Regions from separate parts of the Streptomyces sp. NPDC005266 genome, predicted to be linked through region 2. Evidence: riboswitches for the same ligand, from Rfam matches in the RefSeq annotation. Region 2 holds a riboswitch; the other holds the start of a gene.
The links. Region 2 has a riboswitch for glycine ahead of gcvP (aminomethyl-transferring glycine dehydrogenase). Riboswitches for the same ligand answer to the same signal wherever they lie in the genome.
Positions count from the first base shown of each region.

Region 1: linked by a shared signal. The riboswitch ahead of gcvT (glycine cleavage system aminomethyltransferase GcvT) and the one ahead of gcvP (aminomethyl-transferring glycine dehydrogenase) in region 2 are both predicted to bind glycine.

Region 1 is NZ_JBEXHC010000001.1:68,123-77,081, forward strand. Features, by position in the region: gene ABZU99_RS00300 (ABC transporter permease) at 1-100, opposite strand, end outside; gene ABZU99_RS00305 (enhanced serine sensitivity protein SseB C-terminal domain-containing protein) at 409-1,158, opposite strand; gene ABZU99_RS00310 (enhanced serine sensitivity protein SseB) at 1,317-2,111, opposite strand; gene ABZU99_RS00315 (AAA family ATPase) at 2,406-2,987, opposite strand; glycine riboswitch at 3,287-3,398, shown strand; gene gcvT (glycine cleavage system aminomethyltransferase GcvT) at 3,560-4,693, shown strand; gene gcvH (glycine cleavage system protein GcvH) at 4,794-5,174, shown strand; gene glyA (serine hydroxymethyltransferase) at 5,199-6,467, shown strand; gene ABZU99_RS00335 (L-serine ammonia-lyase) at 6,603-7,985, shown strand; gene ABZU99_RS00340 (hypothetical protein) at 8,371-8,724, opposite strand.
Region 2 is NZ_JBEXHC010000020.1:131,088-140,046, reverse strand. Features, by position in the region: gene ABZU99_RS28105 (DUF881 domain-containing protein) at 602-1,423, shown strand; gene ABZU99_RS28100 (FHA domain-containing protein) at 1,557-2,408, shown strand; gene ABZU99_RS28095 (MerR family transcriptional regulator) at 2,426-3,178, shown strand; gene ABZU99_RS28090 (bifunctional nuclease family protein) at 3,231-3,704, shown strand; gene ABZU99_RS28085 (MerR family transcriptional regulator) at 3,912-4,538, shown strand; gene ABZU99_RS28080 (DNA polymerase IV) at 4,636-6,045, shown strand; gene ABZU99_RS28075 (PRC-barrel domain-containing protein) at 6,021-6,350, opposite strand; glycine riboswitch at 6,463-6,560, shown strand; gene gcvP (aminomethyl-transferring glycine dehydrogenase) at 6,751-8,959, shown strand, end outside.

The DNA of each region.
Region 1 (8,959 bases), on a different contig from region 2:
GCGACCTGCCTTCGACCGACGCCTTGACTGTGTTCGCCGCTACATCGGCAGTCGCGACCGGATCCGCGTCGGTGGTCGTGCCGTGCAATGGTGCCGACATCGTGGTGAAGACCCCTTATCTCGACCGGTGGTGACCGGCCCACGACTCGCCGCTGTAGCGGCTTCGTTCACGCCATGGGTGAAAGTCGCGCTCATGGTACGGAACCCCTTGACCAAGGGGATGACACAGGAGCCGCGCCCCTTGGAGCGGGAGTCTTCATCGCGTTTGTGAACGCCCGCCAGTGCTCACGGGCAATGGATGCCTAACCGTGATGTGAGGACGGGTGTTCCGTTATACGGACGGCCGCGTCACGAGAACGCGGCAGTAACCCGGGAGCGCGGGGGTTATTTCAGCCGGTTCGCGGTGGATCAGTACGCATGGCGCGGCGGCGGATACCCGTAGCCGTAGGACGGCGGCGCGGCGGGGGCGGCGCCGTAGGCGTCACGGTCGAAGAACGGGCGGGCATGGGCCCGCATCCACATGGCCACCGGGTCGTCCTCGTCCGAGAGGGCGACCGTGGAGACCGGCAGCCCGTCCGGGACCGCGGCGATCGACTGCTCCATCATCACCCGCACGGACTGCACGGCCGGCCCGCTGGTCTCGTACAGATCCAGGCCGATGGCCAGATACGGGGCGCCCAGCGCGGGCTGCACCCAGGCGCGCCGCAAGGAGCGCACCACGGCGGTGCGGTGCGCGTTCTGCCCCAAGAGGGCGTAGAACTGGGGGATGTCGATGGCGGGCTCGCTCAGCCGCAGCGGTCCGGCGGGCAGCCGGTCCAGCCCGCCGGCGATCCGGCGCAGATCGAGCCAGGGGATGCCCACCCCGCCGCCGGGTGCGTGGGGGTTGAGCCACAGGCCGTAGCGGTCGCGGTAGAGGGAGGTCGCGATCCGCCGTCCGTCCACCACCTCGTGCGCACGATTCCAACCACTCGCGGCGAGTTCCTGAGCGGAGGTCACACACGGGGCGTAACCGAGGCCGTCCACGTCCATGTTGCCGTACTGGGCGTCGGACGAGCCGGGCGAGCCGTGCCACAGCAGCATCCAGACCTCGCCCTCGCCGAGGGCGTGCAGCAGCGCCTCGTAGGCGTCGTACCGGCCGGGAGCGACCTGCTGCAGCATCCGCTCCACCTGACCGGCCGCCGCCCCCCAATCCGCGCCCGCGCTCACCTGGGTCCGCCCCTCTCTCGGCCTTGCCCACACCTCACCGAGGCGCGTCGTCACGCCCCTTGTGGTCATCAAACCAGCTTACGGGCCCTGGCAGCGGGCCCTGGGGTGAGTCAGAGGTCACGGTCGTAGAACGGCCGGACCCGTTCGCGCATCCAGTCGGCCACCGGGTCCTGGGCGATGTCCAGCAGAACGAGCTGCACCGTCCACGGCACCGGCACCGAGCCGAGCGCCCGGCCCAGCGCGTCCACCGCGCGGGCCTGACCCTGCGGACCGGGCGCATCCAGCTCGACACCCACGAAGAGCGCGGGCGGCTCGCCCTCGACGCTGGCCAGGGCGCGCCGGGCGGTCCGTACCCCGGTCTCCTTGGCGAACTCGATCCCGGCGGCGGCCAGGAAGTCGACCGGCTCGTCCTGCCAGTCGGGCTCGAACAGCCGCACCCGGCCGCCGCCGGCCGATCCGTCGAGCTCCGTACGCCCGGCGCGGCACAGCTGTGCGACGGCGGGGGGCGGAAGCGGTACGCCAACCGCGCCCTGCGGGTTCACCGCGATGCCGAGCTTGGGCGGCAGGCCACGGGCGAACTCGACGGCCGGGGCGATGGTGAACGACATATGGGCGCCGACGAGCTGCAGAAACTGCTGCTCGGAGCTGAACACCGGCACATACGCGGCACCTTCGATCTCCATCGTCGGCAGATCCAGGCTCGGGCTGTCGGGGCCCCCGCCGTTCGGCAGCGGAACCCAGACATGGCTGCGGGCGAGCGTCTCGACGATGCGCGCTCCGGCCCCCGGGACCCCGACCGAGGCGGCGAGCACCTCTTCGAGCTCATTACCGGGGAAACCGGGATAAACGCTGCCGGGAAATCCACCGTGAGCCGATGTCACACCGGGCTGCTCCGGGAAGCTCATCTTCGTCCAACCGCCATCTCGTCCGACCTGCACCAGCACCTTAATGGCTGGGCCGCGGAAGACCATCGCGGCGGCGGCCATCTCCACAGCACATCCCCACGCCGGAAGCGGGCTTCCGCGCCCCCCGCCGTAAGCGGTTACGGCGAAGTCAAGTGCTGATCCTTCTCGGCGTCCAAGCCCTCGGCCAGGCCGAACGGCGAGGGATCAGCGGCGAACTTCACCGCATCCGCTTAGTTCCGTAAGCGCCGGGGGCCGGTTCCGCCATGGTCCGCGGGGCGCGCGTCATGCCAAGGGTCACTCGAAGGAGATACCGCGCAAGGCGCTCGCGGTCGACCGGTCCAGCAGCACCGCGGAGGCGCAGCCCTCGGGCGGGCACCCCGACTCCATCCGCGAGACCAGCCGGCGCACCGCGCGCCGATGCCGCGCGAAGGCATAGCCCGAGACGCCGCGCCCCCGGGCGGCCTGCCCCTGGAGGGCCACCGCGGGCTCCACGTCCAGCAGCACCATATGGACCCGGCGGCCGCTGCGCCGCGCGTCCCGCACCAGCCAGCGACGGACCCACGAGAGCGAGCCGCAGTCGTGCACGACCACGCTCGCGCCCGAGCGCAGCGCCCGGCGCAGCCCCGCGTAGTGCGCGCACCGGACGAGGGGGCGGTACAGCGCGTACGGCAGCCAGCGGGGCAGCCGGCGCTCCCAGGACGCACGGGTGTCCTGGGAGTCCACGCGCACGACGGCGGCGTCGCCGTGGTCCAGGACCGGCACCGTCCGCTTGATCAGAGTGGTCTTGCCGCTGCCCGGCAGCCCGGAGGCGACCAGCACATCCTGCGCCGGGTAGCGCAGCTCGCGCGGCCCCGCGGCGGCGCGCAGGTCGTGCACGGCGGCTCTGCGCCCCGGCCGGAGCGTGCCGGCGGACGGCGCCTCGCCCCGCCGCGCGGGCGCGGTTGTGGATGGTGTCCCGCCCCGCCGCGCGGGCAGGGGTCCATGGGTCGTTTCATATGTTCCCTGCCCCTGCACCGTGATCGTCCTCCCAGGTCGGTCACTGCGGCTCGTACCCGAAGAGTGTCAAGAAAAGGTAATGCCCATCAAGGCGATGCGGCGCGGCCCTGGTCACAGTGCGGGGCTTCCCTTCTCGCGCGTACGTGCGATGATGAGCGCGCAACTCCATACCGGCCGCTTGAATCCGCGCGGGAGAGTCCTTGGCCACCGGCAGCCGTGCCGGGCGTCCAGGGCGCCGAAGGAGCAAGTCCTCCCTTGAATCTCTCAGGCCCCGAATACCGCGCGGGCGAGGCAGATCTGAAAAGCGAGCCGCTGGTGTGGCTCCACCCAAGGTGCAAGCCGACGGCCCCCACGTTGTGAGGGGAGTCACGGCGAACCTCTCAGGTTCCGATGACAGATGGGGAGGACCGTCCCTGTCGTCGCCGCGATCCTGATCCTGGGAGCTGTGAATCATGTCCGACGCCCCGCCCACGCCCACGCCCCGCCGTACCGCGCTGGACGCGGCCCACCGTGCGCTCGGCGCCACCATGACCGACTTCGCCGGCTGGGACATGCCGCTGCGCTACGGCAGCGAGCGCGACGAGCACACCGCGGTGCGCACCCACGCCGGGCTCTTCGACCTCTCCCACATGGGTGAGATCACTCTCACCGGGCCCCAGGCGGGCCAGGCCCTGGACTACGCCCTGGTCGGCCATCTCTCGGCGCTGGCCGTGGGCCGCGCCCGCTACACCATGATCTGCGATACCGAGGGCGGCATCCTCGACGACCTGATCGTCTACCGCCTCGCCGAGCAGGAGTTCCTGGTCGTGGCGAACGCCTCCAACGCCCAGGTGGTGCTGGACGCGCTGACCGAGCGCGCCGGCGGATTCGAGACGGCCGTACGGGACGACCGCGACGCCTACGCGCTGATCGCCGTCCAGGGCCCCGAGTCCCCGGGCATCCTGAGGAGCCTCACCGACGCCGATCTCGACGGCCTGAAGTACTACGCGGGGCTCCCGGGCACCGTCGCGGGCGTCCCCGCGCTGATCGCCCGCACCGGCTACACGGGCGAGGACGGCTTCGAGCTGTTCGTCGCGCCGGACCAGGCGGAGCGGCTCTGGCAGGCGCTGACCGAGGCCGGGACCCCGGTGGGGCTGGTGCCCTGCGGTCTGTCCTGCCGGGACACGTTGCGGCTGGAGGCCGGGATGCCGCTGTACGGGCATGAGCTGTCCACCGACAGGACGCCCTTCGACGCGGGGCTCGGCCGGGTGGTGAAGTTCGAGAAGGCCGGTGACTTCGTCGGCCGCCAGGCGCTGCAGGCCGCGGCGCGCCAGGCGGAGAGCGTGACGCCGCACACACTGGTCGGCCTGGTCGCCGAGGGACGCCGGGTGCCGCGTGCCGGATACTCCGTGGTGGGCCCCGACGGGGCGCGGATCGGCCAGGTCACCTCGGGTGCGCCCTCCCCGACCCTGGGCAAGCCGATCGCCATGGCGTACGTCGAGGTGGAGCACGCCGAGCCCGGCACCAAGGGCCTGGCGGTGGACATTCGCGGCAGCCACGAGCCGTACGAGGTCGTCGCGCTCCCCTTCTACCGGCGCGGGCGCTGAGCCCCGCGGTGCCCGCGGTGTCGCGGCGCCGTATTCCACACCGTCCCACCAGTCAAGACCCGTTTCCCAAGCACTCCCCCGTATCCAGGAGAATCGGACTATGAGCAACCCCCAGCAGCTGCGCTACAGCAAGGAGCACGAGTGGCTGTCGGCCGCCGGCGAAGACGGCGTGTCGACCATCGGCATCACCGAGTACGCGGCCAACGCGCTCGGTGACGTCGTCTACGTCCAGCTCCCGGAAGTCGGCTCCACCGTTGCCGCCGGTGAGACCTGCGGCGAGCTCGAGTCCACGAAATCGGTCAGCGATCTGTACGCGCCCGTCTCCGGCGAGGTCACCGAGATCAACGAGGACGTGGTGAACGACCCGGCGCTGGTGAATTCCGCCCCCTTCGAGGGCGGCTGGCTGTTCAGGGTGAGGGTGACGGACGAGCCGGAGGACCTGCTCTCCGCCGACGAGTACACCGCCTTCGCCGAAAACTGACCCTCCTCTTCGATCGGGACCCTGATGTCGCTTCTCAACAGCTCCCTGCACGAGCTCGACCCGGACGTCGCCGCCGCCGTCGACGCCGAACTCCACCGCCAGCAGTCCACCCTGGAGATGATCGCCTCGGAGAACTTCGCTCCGGCGGCCGTCATGGAGGCCCAGGGGTCGGTCCTGACCAACAAGTACGCCGAGGGCTACCCCGGCCGCCGGTACTACGGCGGCTGTGAGCATGTCGACGTGGTCGAGCAGATCGCCATCGACCGGGTCAAGGAGCTCTTCGGCGCCGAGGCCGCGAACGTCCAGCCGCACTCGGGCGCCCAGGCCAACGCGGCCGCGATGTTCGCGCTGCTCTCCCCCGGCGACACCATCCTGGGTCTGAACCTGGCGCACGGCGGCCATCTCACCCACGGCATGAAGATCAACTTCTCCGGCAAGCTCTACAACGTGGTCCCCTACCACGTGGACGCCGAGACCGGTCTGGTCGACATGGACGAGGTCGAGCGCCTCGCCAAGGAGCACCGCCCCAAGCTCGTGATCGCGGGCTGGTCGGCCTACCCGCGCCAGCTCGACTTCGCCGCCTTCCGCCGGATCGCGGACGAGGTCGGCGCGTACCTCATGGTCGACATGGCCCACTTCGCGGGCCTGGTCGCGGCCGGGCTGCACCCCTCCCCCGTACCGCACGCCCATGTGGTGACCACCACCACCCACAAGACCCTGGGCGGCCCGCGCGGCGGTGTGATCCTCTCCACGGCCGAGCTGGCCAAGAAGATCAACTCGGCGGTCTTCCCCGGCCAGCAGGGCGGACCGCTCGAGCATGTCGTCGCGGCGAAGGCGGTCTCCTTCAAGGTCGCCGCGAGCGCGGCCTTCAAGGAGCGCCAGGAGCGGACCCTGGAGGGCGCCAAGCTGCTCGCCGAGCGCCTCACCCAGCCCGATGTGCGCGAGGCCGGCGTCTCGGTGCTGTCCGGCGGCACCGACGTCCACCTCGTCCTGGTCGACCTGCGCGACTCCGAGCTGGACGGCCGGCAGGCCGAGGACCGCCTGCACGAGGTCGGCATCACCGTCAACCGCAACGCCATCCCGAACGACCCGCGGCCCCCGATGGTCACCTCGGGTCTGCGGATCGGCACCCCGGCGCTGGCCACGCGCGGCTTCACCGCGGAGGACTTCCGCGAGGTCGCCGACATCATCGCCGAGACCCTCAAGCCGTCCTACGACGCCGAGTCGCTGAAGGCCCGGGTCACGGCGCTGGCCGACAAGCACCCGCTCTACCCCGAACTGTCGAAGAAGTAACTCTTCGCTGGACGAAGCAACACTTCGCCGGGCGAAGCAACACTTCGCCGGGCGAAGCAACTCTTCGACGTACCCGGCCACGGGGGCGCGCCCACTCTGGCGCGCCCCCCGCACCACAGACAAAGGAGTCCCCCCGTGGCCATCTCCGTCTTCGATCTCTTCTCGATCGGTATCGGTCCCTCCAGCTCCCATACGGTCGGCCCGATGCGGGCGGCGCGGATGTTCGTGCGCCGGCTGAAGAACGAGGGCGTGCTGGCCCCCACTGCCTCCGTACGCGCCGAGCTCTTCGGCTCGCTCGGCGCCACCGGCCATGGCCACGGCACCCCCAAGGCCGTCCTCCTGGGGCTGGAGGGCCACTCCCCGCGCACCGTCGACGTCGAGGCGGCCGACGGCGAGGTGGAACGTATCCGCACCACCAAGCGACTACGGCTGCTCGGCGCCGAGATCGGCGCCGCCCAGGAGATCGACTTCGACGAGTCGGCCCAGCTGGTCCTGCACCGCCGCCGGTCCCTCCCCTACCACGCCAACGGCATGACCCTGCAGGCGTACGACGCCGACGGCCACCCGCTGCTGGAGAAGACCTACTACTCGGTCGGCGGCGGCTTCGTGGTCGACGAGGACGCGGTCGGCGAAGACCGCATCAAGCTCGACGACACCGTCCTCGCCCACCCCTTCCGCACCGGCGACGAGCTGCTGCGCCGCTCCCGGGAAACCGGCCTGTCCATCTCGGCCCTGATGCTGGAGAACGAGAAGGCCTGGCGCACGGAGGCGGAGATCCGCGCCGGCTTGCTGGAGATCTGGGACGTCATGCAGTCCTGCGTCTCCCGCGGCCTGTCCCAGGAGGGCATCCTGCCCGGCGGCCTCAAGGTCCGCCGCCGCGCCGCCACCGCCGCCCGCGCCCTGCGCTCCGACGGCGACGCGACCGCCCGCGCCATGGAGTGGATCACCCTCTACGCCATGGCCGTCAACGAGGAGAACGCGGCCGGCGGCCGCGTCGTCACCGCCCCCACCAACGGCGCGGCCGGCATCATCCCCGCCGTCCTGCACTACTACACCCACTTCGTGCCCGGCGCCGACGAGGAAGGCGTCGTCCGCTTCCTCCTCGCCGCGGGCGCCATCGGCATGCTCTTCAAGGAGAACGCCTCCATCTCCGGCGCCGAGGTCGGCTGCCAGGGCGAAGTCGGCTCCGCCTGCTCCATGGCCGCCGGCGGCCTCGCCGAAGTCCTCGGCGGTTCCCCCGAACAGGTCGAGAACGCCGCCGAGATCGGCATGGAACACAACCTCGGCCTCACCTGCGACCCGGTCGGCGGCCTCGTCCAGATCCCCTGCATCGAGCGCAACGGCATGGCGGCGGTCAAGGCGGTCACCGCCGCACGTATGGCGCTGCGCGGCGACGGCCGCCACCATGTCTCCCTCGACAAGGTCATCAAGACCATGAAGGAGACGGGCGCCGACATGAAGGTCAAGTACAAGGAGACGGCGCGGGGCGGGCTCGCGGTCAACGTCATCGAGTGCTGAGGAAATAGGCCCTGACCAGCGCGTTCGCATCTTTCAGCGTTGTCAGGGCCTTCCCTGCTTACACGGCGGAAGTCCCTCGGAAGTCCCTCAGACAGGCGTGAAAGTCCCTGAAAAGTCTCTGGGATGTCCCTCGCGGCACAGGGCCCACCCGGGTGGCTGTCGGTCGTCTCAACGAGCCCAGCGCCCCGGCCTGGGACCTCTTGGCGGGTGTGGGAACGACGCAGAGCACGTTCGACAGGCTGACCTGTGCCACCCCGTGATGCACAGTCCAAGGTGTCTGTCCACCGGCTGTCCACCGGCGGAGCTGTTGCAGAGCCGCCAGAGAGACCGCTCGGATCAGCCTTGTCGATGGGAGCGGCCTACGTCCAAGGGGTCTTGAGTGGTTTCAGCGGCACGTGTAGGTGAAGGAGGCGGACACGGTATGCGGGGCAGGCGAGGTGATGAGCAGCTGTGCCTTCGCGTCGTCCGTTCCCCTGCCGTGGAATGTCCATAGCAATCGAAGTCGAGCCTCGTGCTGCCCTTTGCCGAACCGTTCTTCAAGCGGTCCTGATGAGGTGCCATCGCTGCGGTTCCATTGATAGGTGACCGTGCCCGGTTGCCCATTGGTGCCTACCACGGCGACTACTTCCGCGGTTTGGTCACAGGTGAGAGTCGCGTTGGTGTGCGCTGTCACCTTAGTGATCCGCATGTCCGGTGTATCCCGTGGCCAGAGCAAATAGATCACGACTGCGGTCAGCACCGCAGCCGCCAGACGGTACCGCCGCAACCAGTGCAGACGGCCGTGGCGTTTGCTGTGGTCTGTGCCTGGCACAGTGCCGTGCCAGGCCTCAACTGCGGCATCCCCCACCCCCGAGGGGGGTACGCCTGGGCCGAAGCGGAACACACCGGACTCATGTGCCGTGGGGACTGCCCCGACGGGTGGGGGCATGCTCTCCGTCGGTACCTCGGTGGCGCCCGATTGGCTGCTGGACCAA
Region 2 (8,959 bases):
CGAGCGGCCCGGTAGTCCCGAGCGGTCCCGTACTGCCGAGTGGTCCGGTACTCCCGAGTGGTCCGGCACCGCCGAGCGGTCCGGTACTCCCGAGCGGTCCGGGGAGGAGACGCCACTGCGGCCGGAGCGGCCGGGGCCGTCTGAGCGGTCCGGTACCGCCGAGCGGTCCGGTAGTCCCGAGTGGTCTGGTACCGCCGAGCGGTCCGGTACCGCCGAGCGGTCCGGTACTCCCGAGTGGTCCGGCACCGCCGAGCCGTCCGGAGAGCCGCGTGAGCAGACGAAGCCGGAGCGACCGGCGACGCCGTGGCAGCCCTCGCTGCCCAAGCAGCCGGAGAAGCGCGCGCCGGCACCCGGGAAGTCCGAGGAGCAGCGCGGGGCACCGGTGCAGCGCAAGGCAGCCCCGCTGAAGCCGCCGGCGCCTCAGGCCACGCCCCCCAAGCCGGGCACGCTCAAGAGCCCGGCCCTCAGGCCCCCGCTGCCCCGGGTGACCCTGCCCCAGGCCCCGCCCGCCAAGGATGTCGCGCCGAAAACCGCCGCGCCCAAAATCGCCGCGCCCAAAACCGCCGCGCCCACGGCCGGTGTGCCGGGTGAGCGGCCGCGCGTGGCCGAGTCCGCGGGGGCCGGTGGCGGGCCGCGGAGCGGGACTGGGGAGCGTGCCGGGTTCTCGCCCGGGGACAAGCCCGAGAGCGCGGCCGAGGAGCCGCTGACCGGCCGCCAGCGGCTGGTGAAGGGCGTATGGCCGCCGCGGGTGACCCGCGCGCAGCTGATCGTCGCCGTGCTGCTTTTCGGCCTCGGTCTGGGCCTGGCCATCCAGGTGCGCTCGACCAACGAGAACAGCGTGCTGCGCGGCGCCCGCCAGGAGGATCTGGTACGGATCCTCGACGAGCTGGACGCCCGCACCCAGCGGCTGCAGGACGAGAAGCGCCGCTTGGAGAGCCAGCGGACCGAGTTGGAGAACAGCTCGGACCAGGCCGAGGAGGCCCGTAAGCAGACGCTCCAGAAAGAGCAGCAGCTGGGCGTGCTCGCGGGCACGGTCGGCGCCCAGGGACCGGGCATCACGATCACCATCAACGACGCTCATGGCTCGGTCGAGGCCGACATGCTGCTCGACGCGGTCCAGGAGCTGCGGGCGGCGGGCGCGGAGGCGATCCAGATCGGCAAGGTCCGGGTGGTCGCCAACACCTACTTTTCGGACAGCGGGGGTACGGTCGAAATCGATGGACGCAAAGTGGCGCCCCCGTACGTTGTCAAGGTGATCGGCAAGCCGGAGGATCTGGAGCCGGCGCTGAACATTCCGGGCGGAGTGGTGCAGAGCCTGGAGAAGGAGCAGGCCACTGTGTCCATCGTGCGGGAGAAGAAGATCGTTGTGGATGCCTTGCGATCGGCGAAGCGGCCTGACTACGCTCGGTCGTCATCACGGTGAGGCGGTTCGAGATGAGGGTCTCTCGGGGAGACCATGTGGATGCGGGGGGTCAACGCACCGGAAGAGTCGTGCGTGATGGAAACTGTCTGGTGGTCACGGACGTTGTGAGGATGTCCGGACCGTCTGCTGGTGTGTGCATCGAGGGTTTGTCCTGCCCCACGGGCGGGTCTGTTTCAGTCAAGGGGAATCGCCCGTGAAGTTGTTCGGGAAGTTGTTCGGCAAGAGTGCACGCCAGGACGGCGGGAGCAGCACCGCCCGTCATCGTGCCCCGCGTAGCGCGGAGGAGAGTGGAGGGGGGACGGAGGAGCGTCCGCTCTTCCGGGACCAGGTCGGCGCGCAGGGCGGCGACATTTCGGGTGGCCAGGGCGCGTCTTCTGTTGACCCTTCGGCGGCCGGACGCATAGGTTTCGAGGAACCATCGACTTCTAGTGGTGGAGGGTTCGGCTTGCCTGTTTGCAATAGGTGCGGGCACCGGAACGCCGAGGCCAGCCGGTTCTGTTCCAACTGTGGCGCGCCGCTGCGGGGCGGAGCGCCCTCCGAGCGCGCCTCGGAAACCACCTCGACCATCTCGATCTCCGGCATCGAGGCGTACGACTCCGAGGTGACCGGGCAGACGCAGCTGCCCTCGCTCAGCCCGGAGGCCCAGGCCGCCGTCGAGGCGCTGCCTCTCGGGTCGGCGCTGCTGGTGGTCCGCCGCGGGCCGAACTCGGGCAGCCGCTTCCTGCTGGACAGTGACATCACCACGGCCGGCCGTCATCCGCAGAGCGACATCTTCCTGGACGATGTGACGGTCTCCCGCCGCCATGTGGAGTTCCAGCGCGGTCAGGACGGCAACTTCACCGTCCTGGACGTCGGCAGCCTCAACGGGACGTATGTCAACCGGGAGCAGATTGACGCGCCGGTGGTGCTGGCCAGCGGCGACGAGGTGCAGATCGGTAAGTACCGGCTGGTCTTCTACCCGAGCCAGCGGGGCGTCGGCATCTGACCCGTCAGGGGAGGTCCATGCTTCAGACACCGTCGGGCGGTGCCGATACCGGCACCGCCCCCGCGGGCGGCCGGTCGATGTCCATCGGCACCGTGCTGAATGTGCTGCGGGACGAGTTCCCCGAGGTCACCATCTCCAAGATCCGTTTCTTGGAGTCGGAAGGTCTGGTGGAGCCGAGGCGCACCCCGTCCGGCTACCGCAAATTCAGTCAGGAGGATGTGGAGCGGCTCGGCCACATCCTCCGGATGCAGCGTGACCACTACCTGCCGCTCAAGGTGATCCGGGAGCATTTGGAGGCCCTGGCGCGCGGGGAGACGCCGCAGCTGCCCGCCGTTGCCCAGGGGGCGGGGCAGCGTGAGCTGACGGACGGTGGCGCGGGGACCGTCCCGGACGGCCCGACGGCCGCCCGGGTGGGCCGCGCCGAGCTCCTGGCGACGGCCGAGGTCAGCGAGGCCGAGCTGGCCGAATGGGAGTCGTACGGGCTGATCGTTCCGGCCGAGGACGGCGGGTACGGCATCGAGGCGGTGACCGTCGCCCGGCTCCTCGCCGAGCTGGGCCGTTTCGGTCTGGAGTCACGCCATTTGCGAATCATGAAAGCGGCGGCCGAGCGCGAGGCGGGGCTGGTCGAGCAGGTGGTCGCTCCGCTGCGGTTGCATAGAAACCCGCAGACCAGAGCGCATGCGGAAGCCAATGCGCGGGAGCTCGCCACGCTCTCCGTACGGCTGCACGCGGCTCTCGTGCAGTCCGCTCTGCGGGTCCGGACGACCTGACCGATCGGGCCCCGACTATCCAAACCGGGCGGGCACGTCCTAGGGTTGCTGTGTGAATGAGCTCGACGTCGTGGGTGTCCGGGTGGAAATGCCCTCCAACCAACCGATCGTGCTCCTGCGTGAAGTGGGAGGCGACCGCTACCTCCCCATCTGGATCGGACCAGGGGAGGCGACCGCGATCGCCTTCGCCCAGCAGGGCATGGCTCCGGCGCGCCCGCTGACCCACGACCTATTCAAGGACGTACTCGAGGCGGTCGGCCAGCAGCTCACGGAGGTCCGGATCACGGACCTGCGGGAAGGGGTCTTCTACGCCGAGCTGGTCTTCGCCAGCGGCGTGGAGGTCAGTGCGAGGCCGTCCGACGCCATAGCGCTCGCGCTGCGCACCGGCACGCCGATCTACGGCAGTGACGGGGTGCTGGACGACGCGGGTATCGCGATCCCGGACGAGCAGGAGGACGAGGTGGAGAAGTTCCGCGAGTTCCTCGACCAGATCTCGCCCGAGGACTTCGGCACCAGCAGCCAGTGACTTCCGCCTGCGGATGTCGGCGAACCGGTCCGTGCGTGAGCGGTCTGCCCTTACCTCGCCAGCGCATTCGAGTAGCCTTTCCCGGAAGAGGGATACGGGAAACCACCCTTAGGGTGATTATCACTCGGCGTGCCGAGTGTGGCGATCGTTGACGCACCCCGGGTGACTGCCTACCTTCAAGAAGGCAGGTCGAGGACGGAGGTCGGCGTGAGAAGCACCGGCGACGGCACGGCGGCCGGCGGTCCGTATACGCTCCCAGGGAGCGCACCGGCCGATCCGGCACTGAAGGCTCGGGTCGCGGCACAGGCCGCGCCCCCGCGTGAGCCCCCCGCGGGGGGGACGGAGCGGGTCGGCTACCGCGGACCCACCGCTTGCGCGGCCGCGGGGATCACCTACCGCCAACTGGACTACTGGGCCCGTACGGGCCTGGTGGAGCCGAGCGTACGGCCCGCGTACGGCTCGGGCAGCCAGCGGCTCTACAGCTTCCGGGACGTCGTCGTCCTGAAGATCGTCAAGCGGCTGCTGGACACGGGCGTGTCCCTGCAGAACATCCGGGCGGCCGTCCAGCACCTGCGCGCCCGCGGGCTGGACGACCTCGCCCAGATGACGCTGATGAGCGATGGTGCGACCGTCTACGAGTGCACCTCGCCCGACGAGGTCGTGGACCTCCTCCAGGGCGGCCAGGGCGTTTTCGGGATCGCCGTGGGCGTGGTGTGGCGGGATGTCGAGAGCGCGCTGTCCCAGCTGCACGGCGAGCGGGTGGACACCGGCGAGACGCTCGTCGGCCACAACCCCGCCGACGAACTCGCGGCCCGCCGCAACCGGGCAGGCTGACTGCCCGGGGCCCCACTGAGGCACCTCCCAGCGGTAGCCGGGGGCGAGCCGCCATTCGAGTCTCCCCCTGTCAGTGGCATACGGCAGCATCGGTGGTGTGAGGGGTGCGCCGACGATTCTGCATCTGGACATGGACGCCTTCTTCGCCGCGGCGGAGCAGGCGGCCAAGCCCAGCCTGCGCGGCAAGCCGGTGATCGTGGGCGGCCTCGGGCCGCGTGGCGTCGTCGCCACCGCCTCGTACGAGGCGCGGGTGTTCGGGGTCCACTCGGCCATGGCGATGGCCCAGGCGCGCAGGCTGTGTCCACACGCGGCGTATCTCACCCCCCGCTTCCCTCTCTACCGCCAGGTGAGCGATGTGGTCATGGCCTTGCTGCACTCCCTGTCGCCGCTGGTGGAGCCGCTGAGTCTGGACGAGGCGTTCGTGGATCTGGAGGCGGGCGGCACCGAGGCCGGCGTGCGGGCGGCGCGCGCCGTGGGGGAGCGGCTGCGGGAAGACATCCGGGCGGCGACCGGGCTGAGCGGCTCGGTGGGGCTCGCCGGGTCCAAGATGCTCGCCAAGATCGCCTCGGAGCGGGCCAAGCCCGACGGTCTCGTGGTCATCGAGCCGGGGACGGAGCGGGAGCTGCTCGACCCGCTGTCGGTGCGCACGCTTCCGGGAGTCGGACCCGCCACGGCGGAGGCGCTGCGCCGGGCCGGGATCCACACGGTGGCCGAGACCCGGGAGGCGGGAGAGGCGGAGCTGGTGCGGTTGCTGGGGCGGGCCCACGGGACGTCGCTGCATCTGATGGCCAACGGCCGGGACGAGCGGCCGGTGGTCGCCGAGCGGGACGCCAAGTCGGTGTCGGTGGAGGACACCTTCGACGTCGACCTGACCGACCGGACCCGGGTGCAGCTCGAGGTCGCGCGGCTGGCCGACCGCTGTGTCCAGCGGCTGCGCGCGGCGGGCCGCTCGGGGCGCACGGTCGTCCTCAAGGTGCGGCGGTACGACTTCTCGACGCTGACCCGCTCGGAGACCCTGCGCGGGCCCACGGACGATCCGGGGGTGGTGCGGGAGGCCGCTGCGCGGTTGCTCGAGGGCGTGGACACCACAGTGGGGGTGCGGCTGCTGGGGGTGGGCGTGAGCGGTCTCGCGGACTTCACCCAGGAGGATCTGTTCGCCCAGGCCGCCCAGGCCGCCCTGGAGGAGGCGGAGCGGGGGCCGGACGCCGAGACGCCCGAGCCCGGGGGCGCGGGGCCGCAGGAGGCCGCTGACGGAGCGGGGAGGCCGCGGCGCTGGCTGCCGGGCTCCGATGTCCGGCATGCGGAGTTCGGGGCGGGGTGGGTGCAGGGCAGCGGGGTGGGCCGGGTGACCGTGCGGTTCGAGGAGCCCTGGTCCGAGCCGGGGCGGGTGCGCACCTTCGCCGTCGACGACCCGGCGCTGGAGCCGGCCGAGCCGCTGCCGCTGGTGCGGCCCGTGGAGGGGGAGGAAGCTGTCGGCGGGGGTCAGCCGGTCACATCGAGCCCGTAGTGGCGGTACAGCTGCAGCTCCTGCTCGGGGGAGAGATGGCGACCCACCCCGAAGTCCGGGGCGTCCTTGATCAGCGCCCGGTCGTACGGCACTCGGAGCGTGTCGCCGACGACCTCGCTCGGTTCGAGCGGTACGAAGACGTCCCGGCTGAACAGCCCGGTGCGTACCGCCGCCCACTCGGGGTCGCCGGTGGCGTCGTCGAGATAGACCTCGTCCACGGTGCCGATCTTGGCGCCCTCGCGGTCGAATGCCTTGCGGCCGATCAGGGTCCGCGGGTCGATATCGGTCTGCACGCTCTCTCCCACAGGGTGGCGATCTCCAGTGATACCTACAAAAAGCCACATCGCCGTGCCCGGCCACTCGAGCGGTCGCGACCGGCCCGCGCGACAGATGCGCTGGTACGCTGACTGTGGCTGCAGACCCCGTGCGGGAGAGTCCTCCGACGACGATATCGGAGGCGCCGAAGGAGCAAATCCTCCCCGGAATCTCTCAGGCACACGTACCGTGCGGGCGAGGTCACTCTGGAAAGCAGGGTGGGCCACGGGCGAGTACGGCTCCGGAACCCCTCCTCACCGACGGTGAAAGCCGGTTCGCGGTACGGGGACCGGTGAAGCTCTCAGGTTGAGATGACAGAGGGGGAGGCCGTCCGGGCACCCGCGCCGCGGTGCCCCTCGCCGGTCGTTACAGACCAGGAGGCCCCCGCAGATGACCCCCAACCGCATGTCACTCTCCGACCTGGAGCGCGGTACTCCGTTCGAGCAGCGCCATATCGGCCCCGACAGCGGGGCGCAGGCCAAGATGCTCGCCCACGTCGGCTTCGGCTCGCTCGACGAGCTGACCGAGACCGCCGTGCCGGAGGTCATAAAGAGCGCCGAGGCGCTGCGCCTGCCCCCGGCCCGCAGCGAGGCCGAGGTCCTCGCCGAGCTGCGCGGTCTCGCCGACCGCAACCAGGTGCTGCCGTCGATGATCGGCCTCGGCTACTACGGCACCTTCACCCCGCCGGTGATCCTGCGCAACGTCATGGAGAACCCCGCCTGGTACACGGCGTACACGCCCTACCAGCCGGAGATCTCCCAGGGCCGGCTGGAGGCCCTGCTGAACTTCCAGACCGTCGTCGCCGATCTGACCGGGCTGCCCACCGCCGGCGCCTCGTTGCTCGACGAGGCCACGGCCGCCGCCGAGGCCATGGCGCTCTCGCGGCGCGTCGGCAAGGTCAAGGAGGGCGTCTTCCTGGTCGACGCCGACTGTCTGCCGCAGACCATCGCGGTCATCCGGACCCGGGCCGAGCCGACCGGTGTCGAGGTGGTCGTCGCCGACCTGAGCGACGGCATCCCGCGGGAGGCCGCCGAGCGCGGAGTCTTCGGCGTGCTGCTCCAGTACCCGGGCGCCTCAGGGGCGGTGCGCGACCTGCGCCCCGTCATCGAGCGGGCCCATGAGCTCGGCGCCATCGTCACCGTCGCCGCCGATCTGCTCGCGCTCACCCTGCTGACCCCGCCCGGCCGGCTCGGCGCGGACATCGCGGTCGGCAGCAGCCAGCGGTTCGGCGTGCCGATGGGCTTCGGCGGCCCGCACGCCGGCTTCATGGCCGTACGGGACACCTTCGCGCGCAGCCTGCCCGGCCGGCTCGTCGGCGTCTCCGTGGACGCCGCTGGCAACAAGGCGTACCGGCTCGCCCTGCAGACCCGTGAGCAGCACATCCGCCGGGAGAAGGCCACCAGCAACATTTGCACCGCCCAGGTCCTGCTGGCGGTGATGGCCGGGATGTACGCCGTGTACCACGGGCCGGACGGGCTCGCGGCCATCGCCCGCCGCACCCACCGCTACGCCGCGGTCCTCGCCGAGGGGTTGCGGGCGGGCGGTGTCGAGCTGGTGCACGACGCGTTCTTCGACACCCTCACCGCGCGGGTGCCCGGCCGCGCCGCCGAGGTCGTCGCCGCCGCTCGTGAGGCCGGGGTGAACCTGCGGCTCACCGACGCCGACCACGTCGGCGTCGCCTGCGACGAGACCACCGGGCGCGCCCAACTCGGCGCCGTATGGTCCGCCTTCGGCGTGGACGGCGGGAGCGGCGACGGCCACAGCATGCCCGGTGTTCCCGCTATCGATGAGCTGGACGCCACGGCGGCCGACGCGCTGCCCACGGATCTGCTGCGCTCCGACGCGTATCTGAGCCACCCGGTCTTCCACCAGTACAGCTCCGAGACCGCGATGCTGCGCTATCTGCGGCGCCTGGCCGACCGGGACTATGCCCTGGACCGGGGCATGATCCCGCTCGGCTCCTGCACCATGAAGCTCAACGCCACCGCCGAGATGGAGCCGGTCACCTGGTCCGAGTTCGGCGCGCTGCACCCCTTCGCGCCCATCGAGCAGGCCCATGGCTATCTCACGCTCATCCGTGAGCTGGAGGAGCGGCTGGCCGAGGTCACCGGCTACGACAAGGTCTCCCTCCAGCCGAACGCCGGATCGCAGGGCGAGCTGGCCGGGCTGCTCGCCGTCCGGGCGTACCACCGGGCCAACGGGGACACCCAGCGCACCGTCTGTCTGATCCCGTCCTCCGCGCACGGCACCAACGCGGCCAGCGCCGTGATGGCCGGCATGAAGGTCGTCGTCGTCAAGACCGGTGAGGACGGCGAGGTGGACACCGACGATCTGCGTGCCAAGATCGAGAAGCATGGCGACGAGCTGGCCGTGCTCATGGTCACCTACCCCTCCACGCACGGGGTCTTCGAGGAGCACATCACCGAGATCTGCGGGGCCGTGCACGACGCGGGCGGCCAGGTGTACGTGGACGGCGCCAACCTCAACGCGCTGGTCGGGCTCGCCGAGCCGGGCCGGTTCGGCGGCGATGTCTCGCATCTGAATCTCCACAAGACCTTCTGCATCCCGCATGGCGGCGGCGGCCCCGGCGTCGGCCCGG